DNA from 2 places in the Kurthia sp. FSL E2-0154 genome. Region 2 is predicted to be linked to the other one. Evidence: predicted binding sites of a transcription regulator. Region 2 holds the regulator's gene; the other holds the start of a gene.
What was found. Region 2 encodes Rex, which represses fermentation and respiration genes when NADH is low (regulators of the CRP and FNR family bind a similar motif). Its sites were predicted from a motif close to TTGTGAAATATTTCACAA; they were not measured.
Positions count from the first base shown of each region.

Region 1: the regulator Rex is predicted to act here: its motif matches at 1,456-1,473, upstream of MHB75_RS03110 (cytochrome c oxidase subunit II).

Region 1 covers NZ_JBBOPO010000001.1:641,596-657,101, reverse strand. Annotated here, with positions in the region: gene MHB75_RS03120 (dynamin family protein) at 1-279, opposite strand, end outside; gene MHB75_RS03115 (chemotaxis protein CheX) at 782-1,237, shown strand; gene MHB75_RS03110 (cytochrome c oxidase subunit II) at 1,677-2,159, shown strand; gene MHB75_RS03105 (b(o/a)3-type cytochrome-c oxidase subunit 1) at 2,156-3,799, shown strand; gene MHB75_RS03100 (hypothetical protein) at 4,323-4,961, shown strand; gene MHB75_RS03095 (dihydrofolate reductase family protein) at 4,992-5,207, opposite strand; gene MHB75_RS03090 (ATP-dependent DNA helicase) at 5,713-7,617, opposite strand; gene MHB75_RS03085 (THUMP domain-containing class I SAM-dependent RNA methyltransferase) at 7,690-8,826, opposite strand; gene MHB75_RS03080 (putative bifunctional diguanylate cyclase/phosphodiesterase) at 8,829-10,562, opposite strand; RNA gene rnpB (RNase P RNA component class B) at 10,673-11,061, opposite strand; gene gpsB (cell division regulator GpsB) at 11,140-11,457, opposite strand; gene MHB75_RS03065 (ribonuclease H-like domain-containing protein) at 11,534-12,760, opposite strand; gene MHB75_RS03060 (DEAD/DEAH box helicase) at 12,717-15,068, opposite strand; gene MHB75_RS03055 (YppE family protein) at 15,043-15,420, opposite strand.
Region 2 covers NZ_JBBOPO010000001.1:2,186,216-2,201,721, forward strand. Annotated here, with positions in the region: gene MHB75_RS10755 (class A sortase) at 1-276, opposite strand, end outside; gene hemG (protoporphyrinogen oxidase) at 311-1,708, opposite strand; gene MHB75_RS10765 (Na+/H+ antiporter) at 1,884-3,908, shown strand; gene MHB75_RS10770 (acyltransferase family protein) at 3,986-5,938, opposite strand; gene MHB75_RS10775 (N-acetylmuramoyl-L-alanine amidase) at 6,244-7,341, shown strand; gene groL (chaperonin GroEL) at 7,439-9,067, opposite strand; gene groES (co-chaperone GroES) at 9,121-9,405, opposite strand; gene MHB75_RS10790 (CPBP family intramembrane glutamic endopeptidase) at 9,622-10,353, shown strand; gene tatC (twin-arginine translocase subunit TatC) at 10,430-11,182, opposite strand; gene MHB75_RS10800 (twin-arginine translocase TatA/TatE family subunit) at 11,195-11,422, opposite strand; gene MHB75_RS10805 (redox-sensing transcriptional repressor Rex) at 11,516-12,151, opposite strand; gene MHB75_RS10810 (ABC-F family ATP-binding cassette domain-containing protein) at 12,253-14,196, shown strand; gene tsaD (tRNA (adenosine(37)-N6)-threonylcarbamoyltransferase complex transferase subunit TsaD) at 14,575-15,506, opposite strand, start outside.

The sequences.
Region 1 (15,506 bases), 1.5 Mb from region 2:
TGCATAATCTTCTTCTGACTTATGCACTTTAACTACATTAGCACTTGTCGGAATTGGGCTAGATGGTAGTAGTTGGTCACCTGTAAGCGCATTAATCATACTCGACTTACCAGCAGAAAAATGACCTGCAAAACCAATTGCATATTCTTTCTTAATTAACTTCTCAGCAAAAAGCTGTGTTTTTGCTAGTCGTTCATGGTCTTCGTTTTTTTTATAAACCATGTACTGTAACGCAGTTTTCTTCAATAATAATTGGATTTTTTCTTCAAAAACAGTCATGAAAGGCTCGATCTCCTTTTTCTATATGTAGTTACTCATCCCATTCTATCATGTGTCTGTAAAAGGAAAAACAAAAATTGCTCCAAATCAGAAGATTTTAGTTATTTATTTTTACGTTTCTTCTATGTTATTTTTTTTACGTGAAAAAATTAAATTTATTTAAAAATATAAAAACCGAATAACTCTAAGCGAGCTATTCGGCAACAAAAGTATCATTTTATTTATTTCAAATGTGCGGTTGTTTCTGATAAAACGTATTTAACTGTGACACCACAAGCGACGATTGTCATTCCAACAAGTGCGAAAAGCATGATGACCGCTCCCTTTTTGATAATATAATTTTTTATTTTTAAATTCTAATTGTCATTGATTATCATTATCATAACGAGTTTTTTTTATTTTGTCAATCTAATTGAAATAGTTTCTCAATTAATTCTCTTATTGTATTCTTTAAACTAACGGTGTATCATAGATTAAAAGTCATGAAGAAAGGGGAGTATGTATGAGTATTTCGGCTCAATACCAAGTACTATTTAACGGCATCATTCACGCTTTCAAAGAAATTTCACCAAAGCAAGTTACAATTCAGTCTCCCTCTTCATTTACTGCACCTAATATGCATCTAGAATATAGTGTTTTGATCAATGTAATTGGTGATGTAAAAGCACGTATGATTATTGACAGCAATCACAATTCATTTCAAAAACTATGTGAGTCATTATATGGGTTTCAGATTGATGGCGAACTTTTAGAATCGTTCGTTGGAGAATTTGGAAATATGGTTGCTGGTAAATTATGTATTTATAGTGCTGAACACAATATTCAGTTAGACATTACTACCCCAACTGTCATGGTAAGTGAGACACATTTACCAATATCTACACAAACATTCACTTTGCCAATCTCAATGGATGAGATTGGTCATGTAACAATGCTTTTATCTATTGAAGCTTCTTAAGTCGACATACATGAGAGCGATGAAATTTCTTTTCCCTAAAAGGACTTGTACAAAATATGTACAAGTCCTTTTGTCTTATTTTGTAGATCTATTCTTTTATTTCGATAAACGAATTAATATTAAAATATTAATTATAATAAATATCTCTATTCTTTTACACACTGAATTATTACATTTTTCAAAACAATTTCACATTTACTTCACATTCTCTTATTTTGATGTGATAAAAATCACATCTATATTATGTCGTTTTGACTAAACTATGGATAAGCATACACAGAAAGGAGATTTTTATGCATAAAGAAAAAAATACATCCGATTCAAAGTTAAAAGGAACTTTTTATCTCTCTATAACAGTCGGTATCATCATAATCATCATTTGGTTTGTATGCTTCGCTATTTTTATGAATCGTTTCTAATCTAGAGGAGGTTTACACCCATGTATTTGCATAAGTATGAAAAATATTGGCTCATGTTTGGTATTGGCTCATTAATTATTTTTCTATTAATTACTGGTCTAATGGCATTAAATAATAGTCATGAAACACCTAATTCACAAAAAACAATTAATCCTGAAAAAGTGAGTGAAATCGCACCATTTAATAAGCCAGGTGTCTATAAAGTAGCAGGAAAGGATTGGGATTATGAAGTGGTGGTAGTAGCATCTGCCTTTTTATATGAACCATCGGAAATCAAAATTCCTGTGAATTCTAAAGTGAAGTTTATTGCGACCTCTAAAGATGTTGTGCATGGATTTGAAATTGCTAAAACAAATATTAATATGATGTTAGAGCCCGGACATATTTCTGAATATACAACTACCGTCAATAAAAAGGGCGAATTTTTAGTTGTTTGTAATGAATACTGCGGGATGGGACATGCTGAAATGCATGCAGCATTAAAGGTGGTGGATTCTAAATGAAATCTTTACAAATCAATTTACGCGATTGTAAGCTAGCACTTGCCTACCTTCTTTTCGCTTTTGCTGCTTTATTAATTGGTGGGATTGCCGGTTTAGTACAAGTATTCGTGAGAAGTGGCGCACTCGAACTTCCCTACTCTATTGGCTATTATCAAGTATTAACTATACATGGCGTTCTTCTAGCACTTGTCTTTACAACCTTCTTCATTTTTGGTTTTCAAACAGCCGCTATGAGTCGTGTAACAGGAATATTTTCTTTTAAAGAAAGATGTTTAGGCTGGATTGGTTTCGGGGTAATGTCTACTGGGACAGTTATGGCTGCTACAATGGTTTTATTAAATGAGGCATCTGTACTTTATACATTTTATGCGCCACTACAAGCACATTGGGTTTTTTATGCTGGACTTTCACTTGTCATGATAGGCTCTTGGATTGCAGCATTTGCACAAGCTCATCGTTACATACAATGGAAAAAAGAAAATCCAAAACAGCTTACACCGCTACTCAGCTTTATGGTCGTATGTAATAATTTAATGTGGTTTGTTGCTACAATTGGTGTCACAACTGAATTATTAGTTCAATTACTTCCATGGTCACTTGGTTGGATGGAACGTGTAGATGTGTTATTATCGCGTACACTTTTCTGGTCATTTGGTCATGCACTTGTATATTTTTGGCTCTTACCTGCTTACATGGTTTGGTATATCGCCGTGCCAAAAATTATCGGCGGAAAGATTTTTTCGGATGCACTTGCCAGACTTTCGTTCATCTTATTCGTATTATTTTCCGTACCGGTTGGCTTACACCATCAATTAACTGAACCTGGTATCGGTGGTTCATGGAAGTTTTTACAAGTTATTTTAACGATGATGGTTGTCATTCCCTCTTTACTTACTGCTTTTTCACTATTCGCTACATTTGAACTACGCGGTCGTGAGTTAGGGAGTAAAGGACTCTTTGGATGGTTAAAAAAGTTACCTTGGTCGGACGCTCGTTTCTTAGCACCTTTTATCGGTATGCTTGCCTTTATTCCTGGCGGTGCTGGAGGAATTGTTAATGCATCTTATCAAATGAACCAATTAATTCATAATACCATTTGGGTGACAGGGCATTTTCATTTAACAATTGCTACAACGGTCACATTGACATTCTTTGGGGCCTCTTATTTCTTAATTCCACATTTAACAGGTCGACAATTAACAAAAAAAATAAACAGACTTGGTCTAATCCAAACAGTTTTATGGGCAATTGGTATGTTGATTATGTCAGGTTCGATGCATATTGCTGGTTTGCTTGGCGCACCAAGACGCTCTGCATTCTCAGTATATGGAGGTGCTGAAATTGCACAAACATGGATTGGCTACCAAATCGCACAAGCTGTTGGTGGGACTATTCTATTTATTGCCATTTTATTATTTATGTATATACTTGTTCAAATGCTTTTCTTCGCACCGAAAGGTTTTGAAGTATTCCCAGTAGCAGAAGTTGCAAATCATGCTCAAAAAACACCTGCTATTTTAGAAAACTTTAAACTATGGATCATCATTTTAATTGCGCTATTATTAATTGCTTATTCATATCCAATTTACGATATTATTTCAAATGCACCACTTGGTTCAAAGGGATATAAATTGTGGTAATTTTCTAGCTCGTTCGAATGATATTCTAATATAAGTTTGATTTTTTCATGATTTACCTTTAGACTTATGTTACGATTTAGTGAATATAAAAGCGTGAATTTGTTGTATTCCCGCTGTTTTATGACAAAAAATGCTAATTCAAATAGGTGTAATATCTATTTTATGGTAATTTTTTAGTAAAATTTTAAAGAGATAATTCACTAAATATTAACGTTATTTGTATAATGGCAGTTCTCTATTGATTGCATTGCTTTTTTCTAGTATGTACTTATAGGCAAAGGTTCTTCATCGGAAAACGCACAGCAAAATCATACATAGCATGTATTTCACAGGGACTCAAAATATAGATAACTTATTTATTTTGTCGTCATCTTTTGTCATGTGAGAAACTTTTCGAAATAGCCCAGCCAAACGAGTCCATTATTTTTTGGACAATGTGAAGTTGAAATACTTTGCAACTCAAAATATCATCTTTTGAGAATCACCATCAGTATTAACCAATTTTTTAAAAGGGGAGATTTACATGCAAACAACGATCCATGAATATAAGAAGATGAATAATAGCTCTCTTTATGTAAGCGATTATTATCAAGAACTCTTTTATATGAATATTGTTGAGGTTCCATTATTAGAAGAAATTTTAAAAAAGAAGACCACAACAAGTGCATACTACCCTACCTTATATAGAGATATCTGGTTTATGATTGAACAACCTTACGAAGTCGTTCAGTTTAGCGAGAAGGTAGATTTTTCAAATGAAGTACTTGCAGAAATTTTAAAAGCTATTTACGAACATCCAACTTTCCACATTATTCACGATATCAATCGCCTTGAGAAGGGCAGCTCTTTTATGAACGCTCTTTTATTAACAGAAATGGTATCCGTTATGATTGATGGCGATTTAGAAATTCTATTTGACGTGAAAAATAATCGTGAAACAATCAATTTGGCTACATTTATTGACGAACATTTAGAGGTGGGGAATTGCCTAGAATGTGCTGCACAATCGATTTTACATTCTTCTAAAGAACTACCAATTTATTTTGATATGAATATTTTCGTAGAATTACCAATTACAGAAAAGACACAATACTCACTTGAAGTTTTCCAAGAAACAAATTTATTGGAAGATCTTAATTCGTATAAAGAAGTCTATATGTAACTTAGTTATTCTACTTTGTTTGAGCGCACTTTATAGCGCTCTTTTTTTATACTTTTTTACATTGTAATGTAATTCTACAAACTGACCATATGTTTTTGTTTGCTGTAATATTAATTCTACGGGTGAGAAACCTGGTTTAAAAAGAGGAATTCCTTCTCCTAATAAAATTGGCGCCATTGTAACAATAATCTCATCGATTAAGTGTTGCTCTAAAAAAGAATAGATGAGTTCTCCTCCACCGACAATCCAAATATCTTGACCTGGCTGTTGTCGTAATGTATGAATAAGTGATGCTACAGGCTCTTTTGTAAAGTGAATATCTTGAAGTTGTTGATACGTATAAACATAACACTTTTTTCGTATAAGGCCATTCAGATAATAATTAACTGATTAACCAATCAAATGCCTTTTTGCCTAAAATAACGGTATCGACTGTTTCATAAAATTGTGAGTACCCATTATCTCCTTTACCTTCCACCTGTTCTAGTCAATCAAGTAACTCTTCTTTTGTTGCGATATAGCCATCTAAACTTGACGCAATAAAAAGACGTACTTTTCGATTTTCCATACCCATCACTCTTTTCTTAATCGCTTGGGTTTTCTATTATAAAGTAATAAAACCTTAAAAAGCAAACAGAAATCACACCAATTTAAAAATAAATATTTTTCACTTTTAAAACGCATATTCATTCATACATGTTGTAACATAGAAAAAGGCTTTGACAAGTTAGTACATGTCAAAGCCTTTTTTCTATTTTTCAAAAGTCGGTTTTACTGCAAAAATCGGTTCAATCTCAGGTAGGTTTTTCAATTCCTCTTTATTCATTAAAATATGAATTGTACCATGATCATTTGTTGTACGAATTAAACGGCCCATACCTTGTTGCAAGCGAAGAAGCATGAATGGTAATTCCACTTCAACATACGGATCATCTGCGAATGAACGCTTCGCATCAAATAATGGATCACTCGGTGGGAATGGTAAGTCTACAATAATCACACGTGTTAATGCTTCTTCTGGTAAGTCGAGTCCCTCCCATAAATGGTATGAACTTAGCGTGTGTAATTTACCTGCTTGGAAATCACGTACTAATGACGATAGCTCGCGATCACCTTCAAAACCAATTGTTGCTTTTTGTTCATCCGTTAAAACATCTTTAAACGCTTGCATCGCTTGTTTTGATTTGAATAATAATAAAGTTTGCTCCGTTGATTCTTCTAATAAAGAGGCAACGCGCGCTACTTTTTCAGCTTGTTCAAGTTCATGAACATGAATCTTCATTACTTCTTCATAATCAAATGGTGATTCTACAGAGAATGAGTTGTATTTTTTAATTCCTAAGCTATACGCAATATAACTAAAGTCTTTATTAATGGATAGAGTAGCCGAAGAAAAGACATATGGAATTTTTTTAGAGAATAGTTTCTTCTCTAATACTTCTGTAATTAAATGTGGCATGATAACTAATGTTTCTTCGCCATCCGTTTCTTCTAACCAGTCAATCGCATTACTTTGCGACACAAAGATGCGCATTGCAGCTTCATATTGGTCTAAAAACTCTTCTGCCATGCGTAGCTCGTATTCTGGAATAACATACATTTCAGATTCAAAAACGAATTCTTCCATTAACTCGTCAATTGTTTCAATCACTTTTTGACCTAACTTCATTAGCGTTGGACTTTTTTTAATTCGTTTACGCTCATCATCCGTATCAATTACATCATCACGTAATTGGTCAAAGAATAATTCATGACCATCTTGTAATTTTTCCATCAATAATAAAGTTTTTTCACGTAGTCCATCAACCATTAAACGATCTAATAATTTCACGATTGTGTAATCTTGAATTTTGTTCGTCATTGCTTTTTGCGCGGCATATTCAAGAAGGTGTCCTTCATCTAATACAATCATCGATACTTCTGGTAATAACGGTAATTGCCCTTCACGTTCACGCGACTCTTTCGTTGCCGTATGTTCCATTAAGAAATCTTGTGAGCAAATAATTAAATCCGTCGCTTCGCGGTAATGTGCACGATGTAATGTTTGACCACAACGATTACGGACATCACAAACCTGACATTGTTGGATATAGTTATAATTCACATGTTGCCATTCTTCATCTGAAATATTTGGATAATCACTGCGTGCACCATAAAGTCCTAATCCACCAGCACCATACACGCCTTCTGGAATCGAGACAGCAATCTCATCTAGGTATTCTCCATCCATGAATTGCTCTGCTTCTTCATAGCGTTTTAGACATAAATATTGGTCACGCGATTTTGCCAAGCGTACGTCAATATTTAAATCTAATAATTTTTGCAGTTTATAAATGTCGCCGCCTTCTTTAACTAATTGGTCAATTAGCGTCTCATCTGCGCATGCAATTAATGCAGGTTTACCTGTATAACGAGCATACGTAATAGCTGGTAATAAGTACGCAATAGTTTTCCCTGTACCTACACCTGCTTCCGCGAATAAAATAGACTTTTCACGTAATACTTTTTCTATTTGATAAGCCATAAAAATCTGCTCATCACGACATTCCAATCCTTTTTCCGGAAGTTCATCGTATAATACGTCACCCATCCAGTCGCCTAAAGAATCAAAGAATGATTGTTCTTTTGATAATTCAAATGGTAGTGATTGTCGCATACTATCTACCCCTCTCATCTACTATGTTTCAACACAAAGGGAGGCTGTCTAAATAGACAACCTCTCTTGTTTTTATTTCTTCTGTGATTTGCGTCCCCAGAATTGATAATAATCTGTTCGAATGAAACCATTGAACAATTTACGTTTTTTTGTTGCACGTCGACCATATAGCTCTTCAAAATTCTCCATCGAAGATAGCATATAAACAGACCATGTTGGATAAGCTTTCATCATATGACCAATATCACTAATCATTTGTTCGATTGCTTCCACTTCACCAATACGTTCACCATAAGGTGGATTTCCAATCATAACGCCATCTTCAGCGTGTGTTGTAAAGTCTAACACTTGCATTTGTTTAAAGTCAATCAATTCGCCAAAACCTGCTTCAAGTGCATTACGTTTTGCAATTTCTACCATGCGGTGATCAATATCTGAACCTGAAATTTGAAGTGGTTGGTCATAATTTGCAGCTCGGTCTGCCTCATCACGTACTTCATCCCAAATCTCTTGTTTCATAAATGGCCATTCTTCGCTAATAAATTCACGATTATAACCCGGTGCAATGTTTTGTCCAATCATCGCTGCTTCAAGTGCAATAGTACCTGAACCGCAGAAAGGATCTACGAATGGACGATTTGGTGTCCATTTTGAAATATATACAAGTGCTGCAGCCAATGTTTCTTTTAATGGTGCTTCACCTTGTTCTGTTCTGTATCCACGTTTATGAAGACCAGCGCCTGATGTATCAATTGTTAGTGTCGCCATATCTTTTAAGATTGATACTTCAATTTTGAATTTCGGTCCTGTTTCTTCTAGCATACCTAAACGGCCATGTACTTTTTTCATGCGCTCAACAATTGCTTTTTTCGTAATTGATTGGCAATCTGGCACACTATATAATTTTGATTTTACAGACTTACCTGTTACAGGGAACTCTGCATCAACTGGCATAATTTTTTCCCAAGGTAATGCTTTAACACCTTCAAATAATTGATCAAATGTTCTTGCTGGGAAAGAACCTACAACGATTTTTACACGATCTGCTACGCGTAACCACAAATTAGTACGTGCAATATCACGCTCTTCTCCTTCAAAGTACACTTTTCCGTTTTCTGTACGTGTTTCATATCCTAAGGCTTTTAGTTCATCTGCTACAATGGCTTCAAGTCCCATAGCTGCTGTAGCTACTAAATTAAATTTTGTCATGCTTATTTCCCTTCTATCTCCAATTTCCAAAATTCTACGTAATCAATCGCCTCTTCTAATGGCAACGGTTTAGAATAATAATATCCTTGAATCATATCACAGCCCATATTTCTTAGCAATTCCACTTGTTCTTTTTGTTCCACACCTTCTGCAATGACTTTCATATGCAAACGATGTGCCATTTGAATAATGGCATCAACAACTGCCTGCTTCTCATTAACAGAACCAATTAATTGAATAAAGCTACGATCAATTTTCAAATGGTTTAATGGGAACTGTACTAAATATGACAATGATGAATACCCCGTGCCGAAGTCATCAATCGATAATTTAAAACCTAATTGCTTCAACTGAATTAGTCGACGAATCGTTTCTTTTTCATTATTCATCACCGTTCTTTCCGTTAATTCAATTTCAAAATTTCTTGGAGAGCAATTATTGCGTTGTAAAATTTCTTGAATCGATTCAATAAAGTTTGGTTGATGGAAGTGAATGCTTGAAATATTAATAGCGATTGGAATATGACCGTAACCTGCACGTTCTAAGGCTAACCAATCTAGGCATGCTTTTTCAATAATGACTTCACTTAGAGGAATAATTAATCCCACTTCTTCTGCATACGGAATAAAATCATTTGGCGGTACAAAGCCAAGGGTCTCGTTATACCAGCGAACCAATGCTTCAAAACCAATGATTGTATTTGTCGTTAAATCAATTTTTGGTTGATAATGTAAAATAAATTCTTTATTTTTAATTGCTCTACGTAATTCATGATCAATTAATAAACCGCGATTCGTTCCAATATTCAGTTCGTCAAAATAAAAAGCAAATTGATTACGCCCATTCTTCTTCGCATATTCCATTGCCTTCACTGCTTTGTTAATCAGAATTTCAGTATTATGTCCATCTTCTGGATACAAACTAATCCCGATTGTGGCCGTTGTGTAGAGTATATGTTCATCAATTAAAAACGGTTCTTCAAATGTTTCAATAATCTTGCTTGCTAGTTGAACTGCTTCTTTCGGATGGTGAATGTGTGCCAAAGTAATAACAAATTCATCACCGCCATAACGCGCTAGTATATCCTTGTTGCGAATAAACGGTGTCAACCTCTGTACAACTTCCGTTAATAATTTATCACCAATCGAATGACCTAATTCATTAATATGACTAAAACGATCCATGTCTAAAAATAGCAATGCATGTTCAAAATTTTTCTTCTCAGAAGCTTCTAAGAGCACATTCATGCGGTTCATAAATGAATAGCTATTTTCAGAACCCGTTAATGTATCTGTATTCATTTGAATTTGAATTTCACGCTCTGCAATTTTCTTTTCCGAAAGGTCTTCAAAAATACCACAATAATGTGTTGTATCCCCATCATCATTTTTAATTGCAATAATTGTCAACCATTCAGGATAGACATCACCTGTTTTGCGACGATTCCAAATTTCTCCTGACCATTTACCTGTTGCATAAATCTCTTTCCACATCTTATCGTAAAAACTTTTTGCATGTATTCCCGACTGCAGCAAGTGCGGTTTGCTCCCTAATGCTTCCCCTGCACTATAGCCTGTTACAAATTCAAAAGCTGGATTAATGGCAAGTATCACTTTATCTGCATCTGTAATCATGACACCTTCTGATAAATGGTCAAATAATGCCCACATTGTTTCAGGGCAGATTGGGCTATTACCATCTAATTTTTCGCTATATAAACAGTCTTTTTTTTTCATCCTGATCCCCGCATCCATATATGAAATCTATCTATGTATTTTAGTAAGAAAGGCTCTCCAACTATAAAATCGGAGAGCCTGACTAATCATGTTATAAGAACATCATAAGGAACTGTAAGCCATGTTTTGTGCCCTTCGTACTCAAACAGCTAAAAGCCTCGTACTACTCGGGTAGTAATCATCTATCTATAGATATGCAAGCATACCTATCTCTCCATCCATTCATTTCTTTCAGGAGAACGCCCCTACCATAATTTGGGTTGCTCACTCGTGGGGTTTACCTCGTTCCACTCGTAAAGTTTCCTATACGACTTCGTCACTGTGGCACTTTCAGAAAGTTTCAACCATATCCGAAAACTTAGGTTTTCCTTTCGCCGTTAGCATTGCTGCTACCTCCGCTTATGATTTCGCGAAGCACGAACACTACGTTCATCTCAGAATCGTGTGAGCATGGACTTTCCTCAACAACGTCAAAGCGTTGCAGCGATTACTCATTCGCTTATTGATGCTATTTACATTATATGCGCAAAAACAGCATAATTCAATATTTAAACTATGTTTTTAAGGAAATCACGCATTAATCATATAATTTATCCCCGAATACATGTTTTTCAAGATTCGCAATGCGCTTTAAGATATCATAATTTGTTGCGCCCATACCAGATGGTGCAACTGTTGTAGGTGAATTTCTTCTTGTACTTTCGGCTTGTTCAAGCTCTTGTTTTAATAAATTAATTTCTTCTTGTTTTTTCAATAATACTTTTTCAAAGTTTTCATAGTCCATAATGATTTCATCTAAAAATTGATCGACCTCATCTTGACTATATCCTCGAATACCTGTTTTAAAATCTTTATCTAAAATCTTTTTAGCTGATAATTTAATGTCCATAATCATAATCCTTTCAACTTGTAATAAGTAATTCCATTATAGCATATACTTCTTTGAAATCATGGATAAATAAGGGGTTTCTCTATTTCATACCTTGTTTTTTTCGAATGCGCAAAAATCGTTTTTCAATCGCTTCTCTTTTTCGTTGTTGCACATCTTTTTTAAATAATAAAGACTGTCTTACTCGAAATAATGCGTTGAGCGTATGTTTTTCGGCTTCTTCTAAATCATGTAGTTGGTGTTCATATAATTTTGCGAGTCCAAGGGACGCTTCAATCCACTGACGCTCTTCTAAATATGGCAAAGCTTTTTCATAACTTTCAGCCGCTTCGGCGTATTTTTTTTGCTTTTTTTGCTGAATGGCTAATAAATAGTACGCTTCTGCCGCTTCATTTGTTGCATAATTTTCTGTCACATTTTCCAATAAGCTCTGACTTGAATCAAGTTGTTTTAAGTCATGATACCATTTTCCGATATTCGTATGCACAATTGCGTGCTCTTGATTTGCTTCTGAGAATACGAGTTCTGTCGCTTGAATAAATAGTGTAATTAATGATAGTAAATCGTATTCGTTATGACGTAACACTTGAAAAAGCATGTCATGGTCACCACTTCGAACTGCATCTAAATAGACCATGGGTGCTAAATGACCAGGTAAATCGTCAATACGCTGAAAACCAAGTTTTTGTTGTTCAACCGTTGTCAATTTCATTCGACTTAAATCATTTTTCCAAATACGTTTTGAACTGTGGAACAAATCAATTTGCTGATGCTCACGTAATGGTGGCAAATGTTCTCGATTTAATGTCCAACGCGTTTGTAATTGTGGCCAGTCGAAACTCTTTCCATTATATGTCACAATCGTTTGGTTTGCTTGCCAAAATTTCGATTCGAATAAAAAAGCCGCTTCATTCGCCGGGTCTGCTAAAATATATTGTTTCAACACAAACCCATCAGAAGTTTCTTCAAGTAACCCATTTAAAAAGATATGTGTTCCGACACCTTTCAAGCCGGTTGTTTCTGTATCATAAAATACGATTTTTTCATCTGATGTCATTTTCAAAGGATGTTCTTGTTCATAGACTTCCCACGCTTCAAGTGCTTCATAAAATTGGCCAAGCCGATACTTGCCATGTTGGTGATTAAACGCATAATGTGTTTCTCGTAAAAAAACCGTTCCAAAATCATTTTCAATCTGACTTAAACCAGCTTTCTCCCACTTTTCTGTATAAAAAGGCGGAAGAGGTTTTTGATAAGGTGTTTTTTCAGTCTTCGCTGTTTTCGTACCCTTTTTTAACATTTGCTTCATTTGCAAAATCTTCTTCTCGTAAGACATCGTCCATCAATTCCTCTAATAAAAATGATTGTAAAAAATGAAGTACTTGATCTTTTGTATTTCCCGTTTGATCTTGAGCACCAATACATGCTGGACAGCCAATTTGGCATGAACATCCCTCGACATGTTCATATACATGTTGAATTAATTGTTCCCATAAGTCATAAATACGCTCGCTCAGTCCAATACCGCCTGGATAACGATCGTAAATAAAGAAAGTTGGTTCACCATTATGAATAGCTTTCACTTGTGGTACAACATGTACGTCCGAACGGTCTGACTGAATATACAGTGGAATAAAGCTGTTCATTGCGTAGGCAACACCTAGCATCGCACTATTTAAGTCATCGTCTGTCCAATCATCTGGCTGTTTGAAATGTAACCATGTGCCTGATGTATGCAATTCTTCTGGCGGTAGATGAATTGGACCTGAACCGATATTATCATGCGTATTAAATCGAATTTTCTTGAAGATGGTTGCATTCGCTAATGTCATTAAATCACCAAAAGCTACATTTGCTTTTCCTAGCTGACGCACACGATCTTCTGAAATCACTTTTAATTCTACTGCTAAATTTGCATCTGTAAAATAATTCACATCCACTTCTGTTACATAGGCTTTCTTTTCTTCCCAATCAAGCTTTTCAACTTGATATTGTGTGCCTTGATGTATATAGATGGCTTCTTCATGTAATAATGTCATCGCACTATAGCGGTCCATCTCACCAATTACTGTTGTATTCCCTTTTATCGTTTGATCAATAATCACAACATTTTCTTGTGATGCCGAGCGTAAACTAATATCATGCGCTGGGAATCTGTCTGTCATCCAGTGCCATGTATCGGTTGTCTTTAGTAAAATTTTCTCCTCAGCTAAATATTCCAATAAATCATCTACATCAAACTCCGCATAGTTCTCTCCTTGTTTAAAAGGTAATTCAAATGCCGCACATTTTAAATGATCCATTAAAATCAGCATATTCTCTGGATACACACGCGCTTCTTCTGGTTTATTACCGAGTAAATAATCTGGGTGTTGAATAATATATTGGTCGAGTGCTGTTGACTGCGCTACATAAATAATAAGTGCATCATCTTGCCTACGACCAGCTCGTCCTGCCTGTTGCCAAGCACTTGCAATATTCCCTGGATAACCTGTCATAATACATGCCTGTAATTGACCAATATCAACACCTAGTTCCAGTGCATTCGTCGAGATAACCGTTTGGATTGTCCCGTCTCGTAGTCCTTTTTCAATCTTCCGCCTCTCAGAAGGTAAATAGCCACCTCGGTAACCACGCACGGATTCATCTTGAATATTTTGTGCTGTTAATGATTTTAAATACGTTACAAGCATCTCCACACGTACACGACTTTTTGCAAAAATAATTGTTTGAATTTCAGATTCATATAATTTACGTGCTAAATCCTTTACTTCTAAAATCGCACTTCGTCTAACACCAAATGTCTCGTTAACAATTGGTGGGTTATAGAATAGGAATGTTTTCTTTCCAGCTGGTGCACCATTATTCGCAATCAGCTGATGTTTTGTATTCGTAAGATTCTCTGCTAATTCTTTTGGATTTTGAATTGTTGCGGAAGTGCAAATAAAGATTGGGTTACTTCCATAATAATCACAAATTCGCTTTAATCGTCTTAGTACATGCGCAACGTGCGAACCGAATACCCCTTTATACGTGTGGAGTTCATCAATGACAATGAATTGAAGGTTTTCAAAAAGCGAAACCCATTTTGTATGATGCGGTAAAATCCCCGAATGCAACATATCTGGATTCGTCATGACGATTTGCCCTGCTTTTCTCACCTTTTGTCGAATACTAGGTGATGTATCACCATCATATGTGTAACTTAAAATTTCCTCATCCATCGCTTCAATCATCGCATTCATTTCTGACTTTTGGTCTTGTGCTAATGCCTTCGTTGGAAACAAGTAAAGCGCACGTGTTTTTGATTCTTCCAAGATTCGTTGTAACACAGGTAAATGATAACAAAGCGACTTTCCTGAAGCTGTTGGTGTGACAGCTGTAAAAGACTTTCCTTCCATTGCATAATCAAATGCCTCGCGTTGATGGGTATAGAGCTGTTCAATCCCTCTTGATTGCAGCGCTTTTTTTATAGATGAATGTAATTGTTTAGGAAATGTCGCATAGCTTGCTGGTCGTTCTGGTAAGACACGCACATGTTGTACACGATTTTGCATCTTCGGATCAGACTGCCATTGTTCAATTAGTTCTTTAACTGTCTTTCTTTCTCGAATCATGTTGCACCTCCTCCAATGTGCGCAAATACGTTTCAAATGTAAATTTCGTCGATTGAATCGATTGAATGAATCTTTTTTTACTCGTTTTCACATAAAAAGATTGAACGACAAATTGTTCCATTGCATCACTCGCATGTTCAACTTGCGACATATGTAAATACTTTGGATGATTTGTTTCTATAAATTGTTTAGATAACTCCTTCCACTTTTTTAGCTTTGCATGAACTTCATCTGCATAAGGCTTTACTTCTGTATAAAAATCAGCATCTTGCTGTTGTTCGCGTATATTCATAAAACGTTCATAGCTTCGATCACACTCTAAATAAAGTGCTGTTGTTAATTCTTTTAGCATTTGTTTTATCTCCTTCTCGCATCTTCTTTCTATTTTAACAAATTCATACGCTTTACACTACTAACGTAGGCGAACGAATATTCCTT
Region 2 (15,506 bases):
TTGTAAAGATACATCGGGAACACTTAATGCACCAATTGAATGTACATCACCTTGATTCATTTGTGCCTTTAATACATCTTGTAAACTAATATTCTCTACTTTACCAAAATCAAAGCTTACGTCATCCGCATTTTGTGCTTTTTGTTCATCAAACTGCTCAATTGCTTGATTACTCATATGTGACACGATGAACCCCATAATTTGTTTATTGAAAATTAGTGCAACACCTAAAACAAACAAAACAATGCCAATCGTTAAACTTAATTTCCTGTTCATTATGGAATCCTTCTTTCACACTTTATACGAATTCTCATTGTCTTTGAATAAATTGATTCATAACTCGTGTAGCAACTTCTTCACCATTTTGAATACATAAACCAATCCCCACACCATAATACGAACAACCAGCTAAATGTACATGTGGATGATATTTCACCATTTGTTTTTCAATACGTTCAACTGCTTGTTTATGTTGTAAATTATAAATTGGCATCGCATCAAACCATTTTCTTACATCAATCCATGTTGGTTCATCTGTTATTTTCAAGCTTTTTTCGATGTCTTGACGTGCAATTTGTGCTAATTCATCATTTGTCATCTGACAAAATTCTTTAAAACGAGGGTTATTCTTTTTATAAAACATACGGATAAGTAACTTATCGTCTTTAGAAGTATGACGCCATTTGCGACTTGTCCATGTACATGCATTACAATTTACATCATTACCTGATGATACAATATATCCTGTACCATCTGCTGGTAGCACATCATTCGGTAAATCATAAGCCAAGTAAACTGTAATAATAGAACCCGTTTGTAGTTCTTCAAAATCACGTTGGAAAGGCTCTTCCTTCAATAGTTTTTGTGCGACTTGGTGCGGTACAGCTAATACGACCTCATCTGCATCTAACCATTCACCCGTATCTATTTGAACCTTATACCCATTCGTGTCTTGTTTTAACAATTCCGCCGATGTATTTTTTAAAATCGTCGCGTTCTCTAGCGTTTCTTCGATTCGTTCAAATAATTCTACTAGACCATTTTTAAACGAAATGAATTTCTTTTTGGCATTCTTTTGATAGAAAGCTTTATTCGCTTCAAATCCACGCATAATACTGCCAAATTCATTTTTATATTCAAATAAGTAGGGTAAAGTAGAAGCAATTGTTAATTTATTCAAATCACCTGAATAGACACCAGATAAAACAGGTGCGACTTGTTTTTGAACAATTTCTTCACCTAAATAATATGTTAAAAATTCTCCGACCGAATGATTTGTTGTAAAAGGAAGTTCGGTTTTTTCTAAGTCTTGTAAAACAGCTTTTTTTCCTTCTTCTGAAATAAGCGTACTTTTATTTAATGCTTGTTCATTCATAGGAATTCCAAACACGCTATCTTCTGGAATTGCATGTAACTGATTTTCAGTTAAAATATATGAAACGCCTGTGTCATTATAAACAACGCGATCTTCTAATTGTAATTCTTCGATTAATTTTCGAACACTCGCATGGCGCGACACGATGGAATCTGCACCAACTTCCATTAAGTAACCATCACGTTGTTTTGTGACCATCTTACCACCGATTTGTGCGTCTTTTTCAATCAATGTCAAAGCGAGATCCAACCCTTGTTCTTTGGCTTGTTTTTGCAAGTAATGCATCGTACTCATTCCGGTAATACCGCCACCAATTACGACTACTTTTCTCAACGTCTGTCATCTCCGTTCATTCATGTTCTTCCTTAGTATAAATCAAATTGACTCGGAACCACATTGTTTTATCTTACAAACTCTTGAACACTTTTCAAATACGCAAGCGTTTAATTTAGCTTTTTGTTCCATTTACGGTAACCTTAAATTAATCCTATTTTGAAAGGGTCTTGCTATGAATTTATTAATGATTACACTCTTTTTATTAATCGGTTTACTAGCGTCTAATATTATTAGCCACTATGTAAAATTTTTACCGACTGCTTTAATTCAAATTGGTCTCGGTGTTATTTTAGCACTTTTCGTTCCGAGCTTAGACTTAGAACTCGATACCGAATGGTTTTTATTACTTTTTGTTGCGCCGTTATTATACAATGATGGACGCTATTTTCCACGCAAAGAATTATGGAGTATGAGACTACCTATTTTAGGGAATGCCATCGTACTGGTACTCATCACAACGATCGGCGGTGGATATTTTATTCACTGGCTTGTGCCAACAATTCCACTCCCTGCTGCCTTTGCACTTGCTGCCATCCTATCTCCTACTGATCCTGTGGCAGTAAATGGCATTGCAAAACGTATTCGAATACCTGAAAAGATTTTAAGTGTTGTACGCGGGGAATCACTTATCAATGACGCTTCAGGGTTAGTAGCTTTTAAATATGCAGTTGCTGCAGCTGTATCAGGGTATTTTTCATTCCAAAGTGCCATTTTAAATTTCTCTTATACGTTTTTAGCAGGAGGGATTTTAGGTTTAGTTCTTGGATTTGTTCTAATTGAATTACGATTTGCTTTTAGACGTGCTGGCATACGAGATGCTGTTTTCCACACACTTTATCAAATTTTAACGCCCTTTATCATTTATCTCATTGTGGAAAATATTTTTCATGCTTCTGGCGTTATCGCCGTTGTCATTGCGGGGATTATTCAAGCTATTTTCAAAGAACAAACCGAAACTGTCCTTGCAGAAGAACAAGTGCTAACAGAGAGTGCTTGGGAAATCGTTTTATTCGTTTTAAATGGCGTTGTTTTCTTATTACTTGGTTTAAATATTCCATTATCTATGAAGCAATCGATTTTAGATACACAAATCGATAATTGGATTTTAATTCTTTATGCATCTGCAATTGGCGCAATCATTCTTCTTATACGCTTCGTTTGGTCACATTTATTTGCACTGTGGCAATTCAAGCGAAAAAGAGATGAAAAACCAACGCTAAAAATGAGTCTAATTAGTAGTTTAGTTGGTGTACGTGGTGCTGTCACAATGGCGGGGATTTTATCATTACCTTTCTTCCTCGACACAGGAGAGCCCTTTCCAGAACGATCTTTAATCTTATTTTTAGCTTCTGGTGCTATTCTTTTCACACTGATTATTGCTACAGTCTTCTTACCGTTACTAACAGATAAAGAAGAAATGACAGTTGTAAAAGAAGGTCAGCTGTCATTCCATGAGGCGAAAAGTTTTGTTTTAGTGCAAACTGTAAAAAAGATGCAATCAAAAATCAACGAGGAAAATCGTTATATTATTTATGATTTAATTGATAATTTACAACATCTATTCAGACAAACACAATTAGAAGCCAATGCAGATGATTCAGGTAGTTCAAAACATGCACCAAAATTAGAACGTATTCGCTTGAATGCATTACAAGTTGAACGTGACTATATCAATGGATTGTATAAAGATCATAAACTTGATGAACATATGTACCAGTCATTACTACATTCTATATCTGATCGCGAAAAAATGCTGTCGATTAGCACTTGGAAACGTGGATTGTTTACATTACGAAAAGTTTTACGCGAGTTATCGATTGCTAAAAAGCATTATAATAACGAAAAAGAAAAATATTTATCGTATGTTCTCATGCGTCAAGATGTTCGTCGACACGCTTATAAAAAAGCAATCGATTATTTAAAAGAAAAACGAAAAAAATCAGATCATCCTGAGCTCTACACCGTTATTCTTTTTGAATATCAAAAAGCATACGAACGCCTACGAAAAAAAGTCACAATGGACTCTGTACGCGAAGAAGAACTAAAAGAAGAATTAAATTTAGTGATGCTCGAAACAGAACGTCAAGAAATTCACTTATTATATGAAGAAGGCAAAATTACACGCGATCAAGAAAAAGACTTACGTCGCCTTGTAAACTACATGGAAAATATCGCATTATACGAACATGTGGAATAAATAGCAAAAGAGCTTCGGCATTTTCATATGCTGAAGCTCTTTTGCTTTTAGCTAGAATTTTGTTCTAGTCTCTTGTATTATTTTTTCTTTTTGTACTTTGCAATTTCATGAACTACTAAATTCGAATAGAATTTACCACCTTCAGGGTTCGGGTGGATCTGGTCATTATAAAAGATTTGTGGTTTATTTTTAGATGCTTCATACCAATCAATCTCATGTACATTATCATATTCTTTCGCTGCATTTCGAATCGTCTTATTCACACTATCTTGCCAACTACGACTCACGCGTACATTCATTAAGAATATTTGACGTTTTGATCCAAGTAATTCATAAATCTCTTCCCACTGCGTTTTTGTAAATGTACCATTCGAGCCTAAACCAATTAGTACCGTATTCGATACCTGTCCTTGATTCACCTTTGTACGCAATTTATCAATCGCTGCATCAACTTGTAATGCCACTGTCGCATCGACATCAATACGCGGTAAATCTGCTTGTAAAGCACTAGCAGCACTCAGCATAACAGAGTCACCCAATGCAGTAATCGGTGTGTTAGCTAATGCAATCTTACCATTGGCGACATCTTTTTTATATTGCGCTTCTTTTTTCGGCTTTTCATCAGCTTTTGCTTTTTTCTCAGCTACAGCTGCTTCTTTTGCTTCTTTTTTAGCTTTTGCAATGGCTGCTTCTTTTGCTTTTTTACGTTCTTCAGCGGTTTGCTCTTTTTTCGCTTTTTGCTGTTCTTCTTTTAACTTCTGCTCTTCTTTTAGATGTTGCTCCAGTTCATTCTCTTTAGAAGCTTGTGGAGCAGGTTCGACAATCATACCGTACGTGAAAACAATCGCAATCGCTGAAATAGCAAGCATTGTAAAGCGCTGTTTCATGTTTTGCTGTTTCCACTTCCACGACCATGTACCGTTTCTAAAGACAGCCAACCAATTACGCCATTCCCCACGACGAATTGGATTTTCCACAAAACGATACGACAATGCTGATAAAATAAATGTTAAAACCAATGCTAATAGAATTTTCATACCGCTAATCTCATCTGTTTTAACTGCAATTCCTAATAATACAATGATTGGGAAGTGCCAAATATAAATACCATAAGAGCGTTCACCAATCCATAGTAACGGCTTAATACTAAAAATCTTCGCAATGGAATTAGCTGGATGTACAATAACAGCGATTAATACTGCCGTTACTGCCGAAGCCAAGTACATACCACCATAATATAAGAAGCTACCGTCTTCTTGTGTGAAAATCATTAAAATGATTAAAATCCCTAAACTGACCAAACCTGCGATATTCAATACTTTTTTCAAATCAGGTGTTACATTCGGACTCAATTTTGCACTTGGCCATACGAATGCTAATGCCGCACCTAGTAAAATTGAAAAGGCACGTGTATCCGTCCCGAAATAAACACGACTTGGATCAGCATCAGGACTATACATGAATGCCATTGCCTCTGCTGAAATAAACGACAGTAGGACAATAAATATCGCAAGCTTTCCTTTTGAACGAATAAATGTTAACGCTAGTAACATTAAAATCGGCCATATAATATAGAATTGTTCTTCTACCGCAAGTGACCACATATGTTGCAGTGGTGAAGGCGGCGCAAACTTTGTAAAATATGAGTGATCTTGAAGTATGTAATACCAGTTACTCACATAGAAAAAAGCCGCAGCAACTTCTTCACGTAATCCTTCTAAGAAAGAACGCTGGAATAATGTAATCCACGTCACTAATGCAACTAACATTAATACAAGTGCTGGAATGAGCCTTCTAAATCGCTTAATCCAGAAACTCTTAAAATCTATTCTTCCATTCTTTTCGAATTCATTAATTAATAAATCTGTAATAAGATAACCTGACAATACGAAAAATACGGTTACACCGAGAAATCCACCATCAATTCCATCAATATGTAGATGATATAAAATAACAGCTAATACTGAAATAGCTCGTAATCCGTCCAATCCGCTAATATATCTGCGCTTTTGCTTTCCAGGACGCGGCATTGAAATACCTCCTAAATAATTGTTTCATCTCTCTATTTAATAAGACGTTTTATTTCTACATTAAGTTTTCTTTTTCATATTTTTATTGTAATTTCTATTCTAATAATAGCTTAAATTTATACATGCGTTAAGTTTTTTCATTCTTTGAATTAGCTATAAGATACGTTTTTTCAAAAATTAAAATCAATTATGCATCATCCGACTATTTCAGATATGTTACAAATAATACAACTTTATCACAATTCCCTTTTTTATACTATTTTATACATCATTAATATTATGATTAAGGAAATAGGAGGGAAATTATGCAATTTAAAAAGAAAAACATCATGTCATTCTTGCTCAGTATTTGTTTAGTTTTTACGATGTTCTTCTTACCTACTGAACAAGCTTCAGCAACATCTATCCAACTAAAAGTCGCAAATACAAATTCATTAAATCTTCGTATAGGTCCTAGTACAAAATATAAGGTTATAAAAAGACTAAAAAAAAATACAGTTGTCACACAAACTGCAAAAAAAGGTACATGGTCGAAAGTAAAAGTAGGTAAGACAACTGGTTATGTATCTTCCAAATACTTAACAAAAATTATACTCTCTACTAGTAGCACAAAGGTTGGCAAGTACTACTCCATCACTGCCGCTACACTTAACGTTAGAAAGACAAGTAGTGTTACGTCAAAAAAATTGGCTACTGTTCGCTTTGGCGATCAATTTAAAATTAAAGCCCAGGCTAAAAACGGTTGGTTTAAAATCGAGTACGCAAAAGAGAAAACAGGTTATGTCTCACATAAGTACGGTATTATTTCTACTTCCAAAGAGAACGCATATCCAGAAGGCACGATTTTTGGTCCATTAAGTGGTCGAACATTCGTCGTAGATGCAGGACATGGTGGCGCGCAAAAAGGTGCTTATTATTATGATATTGCTGAAAAAGATTTAAACTTAAAAGCTGCTAAAGCTTTACAACAGCAACTTAAAAAAGATGGTGCTAAAGTCGTTATGACACGCACAACGGATAAAACATTATCACTCGAAAAACGCGTACAAATTTCGAAATCTGTTAAACCAGATGCTTTTATAAGCGTTCATCACAATGTATATAACAAAAAAAGTGAGGAAGGCTATCTAGCTCTTTATACAAAAAAAGCTGAAAAGACATTTACGAAATACTTATTTAATGCATTAGATCGACCAATTTCAGCTGTTTCCGACGTACCTGCAGAAGAATATCGCTATCAAAACTTACACGTTCTACGCGAAAACCCATACATCGGTACACTGTTAGAATACGGTTATATGAACCGAAAATCTGAACTAAAAAAGATTAATACAGATAGTTATCGTAAAGCAATGGCACAAGGTATTTCAACTGGTCTAATTAACTACTTTAAAAAGTATTAATAGTTAAAAAGACTTTAATTGTTTTCAAATACAAAAAAAGGAATCGCACATATTTAGGCGATTCCTTTTATTTGTGTAGTAATCGATTAAATTTCGATTACATCATTCCTGGCATGCCACCCATATCTGGCATTGCTGGTGCTGATGAGTTATCTGGAAGGTCTGCTACTACTGCTTCTGTTGTTAGGAATAGTGAAGCTACAGATGCAGCATTTTGAAGTGCTGAACGTGTAACTTTTGCTGGGTCTACGATACCTGCTTCAATCATGTTCACCCATTCACCGTTCGCTGCGTTGAAGCCTGTTCCAACTTCTTCACGTTTTAGACGATCTACGATGACAGAGCCTTCTAAACCTGCATTATTTGCAATTTGACGTACTGGTTCTTCTAATGCACGTAATACGATGCGTGCGCCTGTTGCTACGTCGCCTTCTGTACTATTCGCTACAGCTTCTACTGCTGCATGGATACTTACTAATGCAACACCACCACCAGCTACAATACCCTCTTCTACTGCTGCGCGTGTAGAGTTAAGAGCATCTTCAATACGTAGTTTGCGTTCTTTTAGTTCGATTTCAGTTGCTGCACCGACACGAATTACGGCAACACCGCCAGCTAATTTTGCTAAACGTTCTTGTAATTTTTCTTTATCGAATTCAGACGTTGCATCTTCGTATTGGTTACGAATGTTGGCAATTCGATATTCGATTGCTTCTTGTTGACCAGCACCTTCAACAATTGTTGTGTTGTCTTTTGTTACAACTACTTTTGCTGTGCGTCCAAGTTGGTCTACAGTTGTTTCTTTTAAATCTAAACCGATTTCTTCTGTGATCACTTGTGCACCTGTTAGAATCGCAATATCTTCTAACATCGCTTTACGACGATCACCGAAGCCTGGTGCTTTGACAGCCACTACGTTAAATGTACCACGTAATTTATTTAATACGAGTGTCGCAAGTGCCTCACCTTCAACATCTTCTGCAATAATTAACATTGGACGACCTTGTTGTACTACTTGTTCAAGTACAGGTAAGATTTCTTGAATGTTTGAGATTTTTTTATCTGTAATTAAGATATATGGATTGTCTAATACTGCTTCCATTTTATCTGTATCTGTTACCATGTAGTGTGATAAGTAACCGCGGTCGAATTGCATACCTTCTACAACTTCTAATTCTGTATTGAAACCTTTTGATTCTTCTAATGTAATAACACCATCATTACCTACACGTTCCATTGCTTCTGCGATTAATGAACCTACTTCATCATCTGCAGCTGAGATCGAAGCTACTTGTGCAATTGCTTCTTTGTTTTCAACTGGTTTTGAAATGTTTTTTAATTCTTTAATTGCTGCTTCAACTGCTAAGTCAATCCCTTTACGGATACCGACAGGGTTTGCACCAGCTGTTACGTTTTTTAAACCTTCTGTAATCATTGATTGTGCGAGTACTGTTGCAGTTGTTGTACCGTCACCAGCGATTTCATTTGTTTTTGAAGCTACTTCAGAAACTAATTTTGCGCCCATGTTTTCATATGGATCTTCTAGTTCAATTTCTTTTGCAATTGTGACACCGTCATTTGTAATAAGTGGTGCACCGAATGCTTTTTGTAATACAACATTACGTCCTTTTGGTCCTAATGTTACTTTTACTGTATTCGCTAATTTATCCACACCTGCTAACATTAAACTACGTGCATCTTCGCTAAATTTAATTTCTTTTGCCATTGTATAATTCCCTCCTAGAAAATCAATCCATTCGTTTATTTGTATATATTAGATTACTCTACAATTGCTAAAACGTCGCTCTCGCGTAGTATTAAATAGTCTTTACCTTCATATTTTACTTCCGTACCTGCGTATTGAGCATAAATTACTTGGTCGCCTGCTTTTACGCTTAACGGAACCACTGTACCACTATTTGTTACGATTCCAGAACCCACTGCAACAACTTTACCTTGTTGTGGTTTTTCTTTTGCAGAGTCGGGTAGTACGATACCGAATGCTGTTTTTTCTTCTACCTCTACTACCTCAATAATAATACGGTCACCTAATGGCTTTAACATGTTCTAATAACCTCCTAATTTCTATGCATCAATATTTTTTTGTTAGCACTCTTATATAACGAGTGCTAACTTATATTCTTAATAATAAGCACTCTCGATTTTTTTTGCAAGTCATAACATTTATTTTTTTATAAAAAAATGACTGATTTACATTTTCTTTTTACTTCAACTTATTGGTAGAATAGAGATACGAATATTTCCGGAAAGGATTTGCTTATGAAAACTAAAAAAACACCGCTCTATATATTAATTACATATATACTCATGCAACTATCACCTATCATCTTTTTAAAGCCGATTGCTTCTATTATTCAATGGTTGGAACCAAGTATCACCAATGATGAACTATCCGCACAAGCACGCAGTTGGACCATCTTCTTTACGTTCTTTCTCGGTACACTTGTAACGATTTTCTTCATCTTACGTGACAAAAACTTTTTCAAAAATGCTTTTGTTGGTGGTAAGCGTTTTTCTACTATGGGGGCGATTGGATGGGGCGTTTTAGGATTCTTCATGATTTTAATTGGCCAGTCTCTTGCTGGTTTAATCGAAACATCACTTGGCATTACACCTGGTTCTGAAAATACAGCACAACTTTCTGCAATGGCTAAAGCAGCCCCTATTGCCATCATCAGTATTGTATTTTTCGGACCATTCCTTGAAGAAGTCGTATTCCGTCGCGTCATTTTCGCATCGTTAAACCAAACAACGAACTTTTTCATCGCAGCGAGTGTCAGCGCCATTGTATTTGCAATCGTGCATATGGATTTTTCTCATATCATCATTTACGCAACTGTTGGGTTTATCACTGCTTTTCTCTATAACAAAACAAAGCGACTGCTCACCACGATTATTGCACATACGATGTTGAATGGTTTTGTTATTATCATGAATCTCAATTTAGACAAAATAGAAAAATACCTCGAAACACTAAAATCCATGCAATAAAAAGAGTCTCTTTTTTTAGTGTTCGCAACAAAAAACTGGAATCGCACAACATTACGATTCCAGTTTTTCTTTTATATTATGCAGCTAGCTCCATTTCTCGCTGCTGCTCTGCTTTCAAATAACTTCTATAACCTATACGCGAAATCATGATACTGATTTCGTATAAAATACATAGTGGTAATGTGACAATCATGTGTGACACGATATCTGGAGGTGCGATGACTGCTGCTACACAGAGTAGTGCAAAGTATGCGTACTTCCTTACTTTTGACATGCCCATTGGCGTAATAATTCCGAGACGCGTCAAAAATAACATAATGATTGGCAACTGAAAAATCAATCCAAATGGTAATGTAATTTGCATTAAAAATTGAAAGTATTCATAGATTCCAATGGTCTGTTCAACATCCATTTCTCCTGCTAAACCCATCATCCATTTCAACATATACGGACGTAACACTAAATACGAAAATACAATCCCTACAATGAACAATAGGAATGCATATGGAATATAGCGTAATGTCACTTTGCGTTCTTTTTCATAAAGTCCTGGGCTCACAAAACCCCATAACTGAAATAGAATAATCGGTGATGTCATAACAAGCGATAAAATAAAGATAACTTGTATGTAAACCTTCACTGGATCGGTAACACGAAAAGCATGCAATTGAAGCGATTTTGCTTCTTCAGTATGTTGTAAAAATTGTATGAGTGGTTGTGCTAAAAAGAAACTTCCAATAATCGCTAAAACAAAGAATCCTGCAACAATTAATAGCCTCTTTCGAAGTTCCTCTATATGTTCAACGACTGTTAGTTCTTCTTGTTCCATCAGATGAACACCCTACTTCGTCTCTTCGATTTTTTCGACAGCTTTTACTTCATTTGCGCTGTTTGTTTCAACTGTTTTTTGTTTTGTACTTTCAAAATCTTCGTCTGTTAAACCTTTTGTTGCAGATTTAAACTCACGGAGTGTAGAACCCATCGCTCTTCCTAGTTCAGGAAGTTTTTTGGGACCAAAAATAATGACAGCAACACCTGCAATAATCGCAATACTAGCTGGACCTACCATTACACACACCTCCTCAATTTGATAACTACATTCTACTCCACACTTCGTCATTTGTATATTATTCTTTCGGTCTACAAAACTGAATATTTAAGACTATTCTTCCACATTTCGAATAAAATAACTAAGCGTTTGCAACTCAATCGATAAATCAATTGTATGAACGCGGAATGTCTCAGGTACTTGCAGACGAACCGGTGTAAAATTCAACACACCTTTCGCGCCCATCTGAATTAATCGATCTGTCATAAACTGTGCTGAACGTGCTGGTACAGTTAAAATAGGTAGTTCTGCTTTGAATTCTTCAAACTTCTCTTCCATCACATCTGGATGAAAAACAGGAACACCATTTACAAGCTGCCCTTCCATTGGATAGTTCGTATCGAATGCTACAACAATTTTCATATTATGGTTCTTTTGAAAATTATACTTCAGTAAGGCCTGACCCAAGTTACCAATACCGATTACTGCTACATTCATACGTTGGTCTTGATCAAGAACGCCTCTAAAGAACACGAGTAATTTTTGTACATCATATCCGTAGCCTTTTTTACCGAGTGGTCCAAAATATGAAAAGTCACGACGAATTGTCGCTGAATCAATTTGCATGGCCTCACTTAACTCTTTTGATGAAATTCTATTCTTTCCTGCATCCGCAAAATTTTGGATGAAGCGATAATACAGTGGAAGTCTTTTCGTTGTGGCCTGCGGTATCCTATAATTCTCTTTCAAACATGTTTCCTCCTACGAATCTGGTTATACGATTTAGATAGATGACTATTGCACCTATGACAGCATTTCGTTACACTTAAAATTGAACTGAGGTGTCGAAAATGATTGTATTACAAGTCAATCAATTATATAAATCATATATTGCAGATGAAATTTTAAGTGGCGTTAAACTCGAAGTTCAACATCGGGATCGCGTCGCACTTGTTGGCCGAAACGGCGCAGGTAAATCTACTCTTTTAAAAATTATAGCAGGTCAACTCTCCTATGACTCTGGCGAGATTATTATGCCAAAAGGAATTAAACTTGGCTACTTAGACCAACATGCTGGTCTAGAATCTGATTTATCCATTTGGGATGAGATGATGACCGTATTTGAACCATTAAAACAACTCGAACAACAAATTCGTTCACTTGAGTTGCAGATGGCTGAACCTACGATTTATGAAAATGCAGAACGTTATCAAAAAATCACTGCTGAATATGACCAGCTACAACATGAATTTAAAGAACGCGGCGGCTTCCAATATGAAGCAGATACACGCTCCGTTCTACATGGTATGCAGTTTTATCCTGATTCCTATGAACAGTCTATATCTTCATTATCTGGTGGTCAACGTACAAGACTGGCTCTAGCAAAATTACTTTTAACAAAACCTGAATTACTTATTCTGGATGAGCCGACCAACCACCTGGATATCGAAACATTAAACTGGCTTGAAAATTATCTAAAAAACTATGACGGCGCTATCCTTATCGTATCACATGACCGCTATTTCTTGGACCAAGTTGTGTCTATTGTTTATGAAGTTTCTCGTCATCATGTCACAAAGTTCACAGGTAACTATTCAAGTTACTTAGATCAAAAAGCAAAGAACTATGAACGTGACCTGAAACTCTATGAAAAACAAATGGACGAAAAGTCAAAACTCGAAACATTTGTTCAAAAGAACTTAGCGCGTGCATCAACTACGAAGATGGCACAATCTCGTCGTAAAGTTTTAGAGAAAACCGAGTGGATGGATTCTCCTGATGGCGATGAAAAATCAGCTACTTTTACATTCGATATCGAAAAGCAAAGTGGTAATGATGTGTTATCCGTTGATGATCTTACAATCGGTTATGGACAAACGCCAGTTTCTGAACATATTAACATGCGTGCCTATCGAAAAGACCGTATCGCCCTTGTTGGTCCAAACGGTGTCGGAAAATCTACGTTATTAAAAACGATTATAAAAGATTTACCTGCTCTATCCGGTGATATTCGTTATGGTACGAATGTACAACTGGGCTATTACGATCAGGATTTAGCAAAACTCTCTACGAATCGTACAGTACTACGTGAGATTTGGGATGAATGGCCACTAATGAATGAAAAAGATGTTCGTACTGTTCTTGGACGTTTCCTTTTTTCAGGAGAAGACGTAAATAAAATTGTACACGATTTATCTGGTGGCGAAAAAGCACGTTTAACGCTCGCAAAACTCATGCTTGAGAAAAATAATGTACTGATTTTAGATGAGCCGACCAACCATCTTGATTTAGATAGTAAAGAAGTATTGGAAAATGCACTAATTGATTTCCCGGGTACGCTCATCTTCGTATCACATGACCGTTACTTCATCAATCGCATTGCAACAAAAGTTGTCGAGTTATCGAATGAAGGTTCTTTTGAATACTTAGGTGATTATGATTACTATGTAGAGAAAAAAGAAGAGCTAGCTGAAATCGCAGCTGAAAAAGAAGCTGCTCTTGTAAAAACAAAGCCAATCGTTCAAAAAGAAACACCTACATCGAATCAAGCCATCGACAAAGAAACGAAGAAAAAAGAACGTAAAATTCAACGTCAAATTGAAGATATTGAACAGATTATGAGCGACCTTGAAATAGCCATTGCAAAACTAGAAGAAGAGCTATGTGATCCCGATGTATTTTCAAATCATGAAAAAGCATTAATCATTCAAACACAATTAGATGAAGAAAAAGTGAAACATGAAGAACACGAGTTACAGTGGCTCGCTTTACAAGAAGAATTAGAGCAATTATAAATATAAAAAAGAAGGTGTCTTTTCCAAATGGAAACTTGATACCTTCTTTATTTTTTATTACAATAATATCTTGTGACGAATCTAGATTTTTGCACTAATTGCTTTTCTAACAAAGCAACTACATACTACCTACAATTTCCATCTATCCACTGAAATTGTGTATAACTTGTAAAAATCTCCACAAAGTTATGCACAGGTAAGATGCTTATATAATCTGAATCCACAGCACTTGTCCACACTACCCACAGAATTTTCTGAATTTATCCACAAATAACTGTGTAAAACTCAAGCAATTTACAAATTCTTCTTCTCACATTTACACACCATTAAAAAAGCGATTTTCCCATTTCTCATGAGAAAACCGCTACTATTTCATCATTATTTACGATTCCACGATACTAATTCCATACCTGGACGGCCATTTAGACTCCAGTCACTACGGACACCCATTTTAAACATTTCTGTACCCGCTGCTGCAATCATTGCGGCGTTATCTGTACATAATGGTAATGGCGGTACATAGAATGGAATTCCTTCTTCTTTAAATACTTTTTCTAAAGAAGCACGTAATCCTTTATTCGCTGCAACACCACCTGCTGCAATGACTTGTTTTACTTGATATTCTTTTGCAGCACGCAACGTTTTAGCTGTTAATACCTCTACAACACTATCTTGGAAGCCTTTCGCTACATGATATCGATTAACTTCTTCACCACGCTGAATTGCATTGTGTTGATAATTAATCACTGCTGATTTTAAACCACTAAAACTAAAATCATATGAGTCTGCTTCTAACCAGACACGCGGGAAGTTGACTGCGCCGTCACTTTCATGCGCCATCTGATCAATTTTCGGTCCACCTGGATATGAAATATTCAATACACGCGCTACCTTATCATATGCTTCACCTGCTGCATCATCACGTGTTTCACCGATTAATTCGAATGAGCCATGTTCTTTCATCAATACAAGCTCCGTATGACCACCTGATACAACTAAAGCAAGCAATGGGAACTCCATCGGCTGTACAAGATGATTCGCATAGATGTGACCTGCGATATGATGCGTACCGATTAATGGCAACTGATGTGCAAATGCAAAGGCTTTCGCTGCATTAATCCCAATGAGTAATGCGCCTACAAGTCCTGGACCTTCTGTTACACATACTGCATCTAAGTCCGTTGGTTGTAAACCAGCTTTTGTTAATGCTTCTTCAATCACGAGCGTTACATTTTCAACATGATGACGAGAAGCAATCTCTGGTACAACACCGCCAAAACGTTTATGACTTTCAATTTGAGATGCCACAA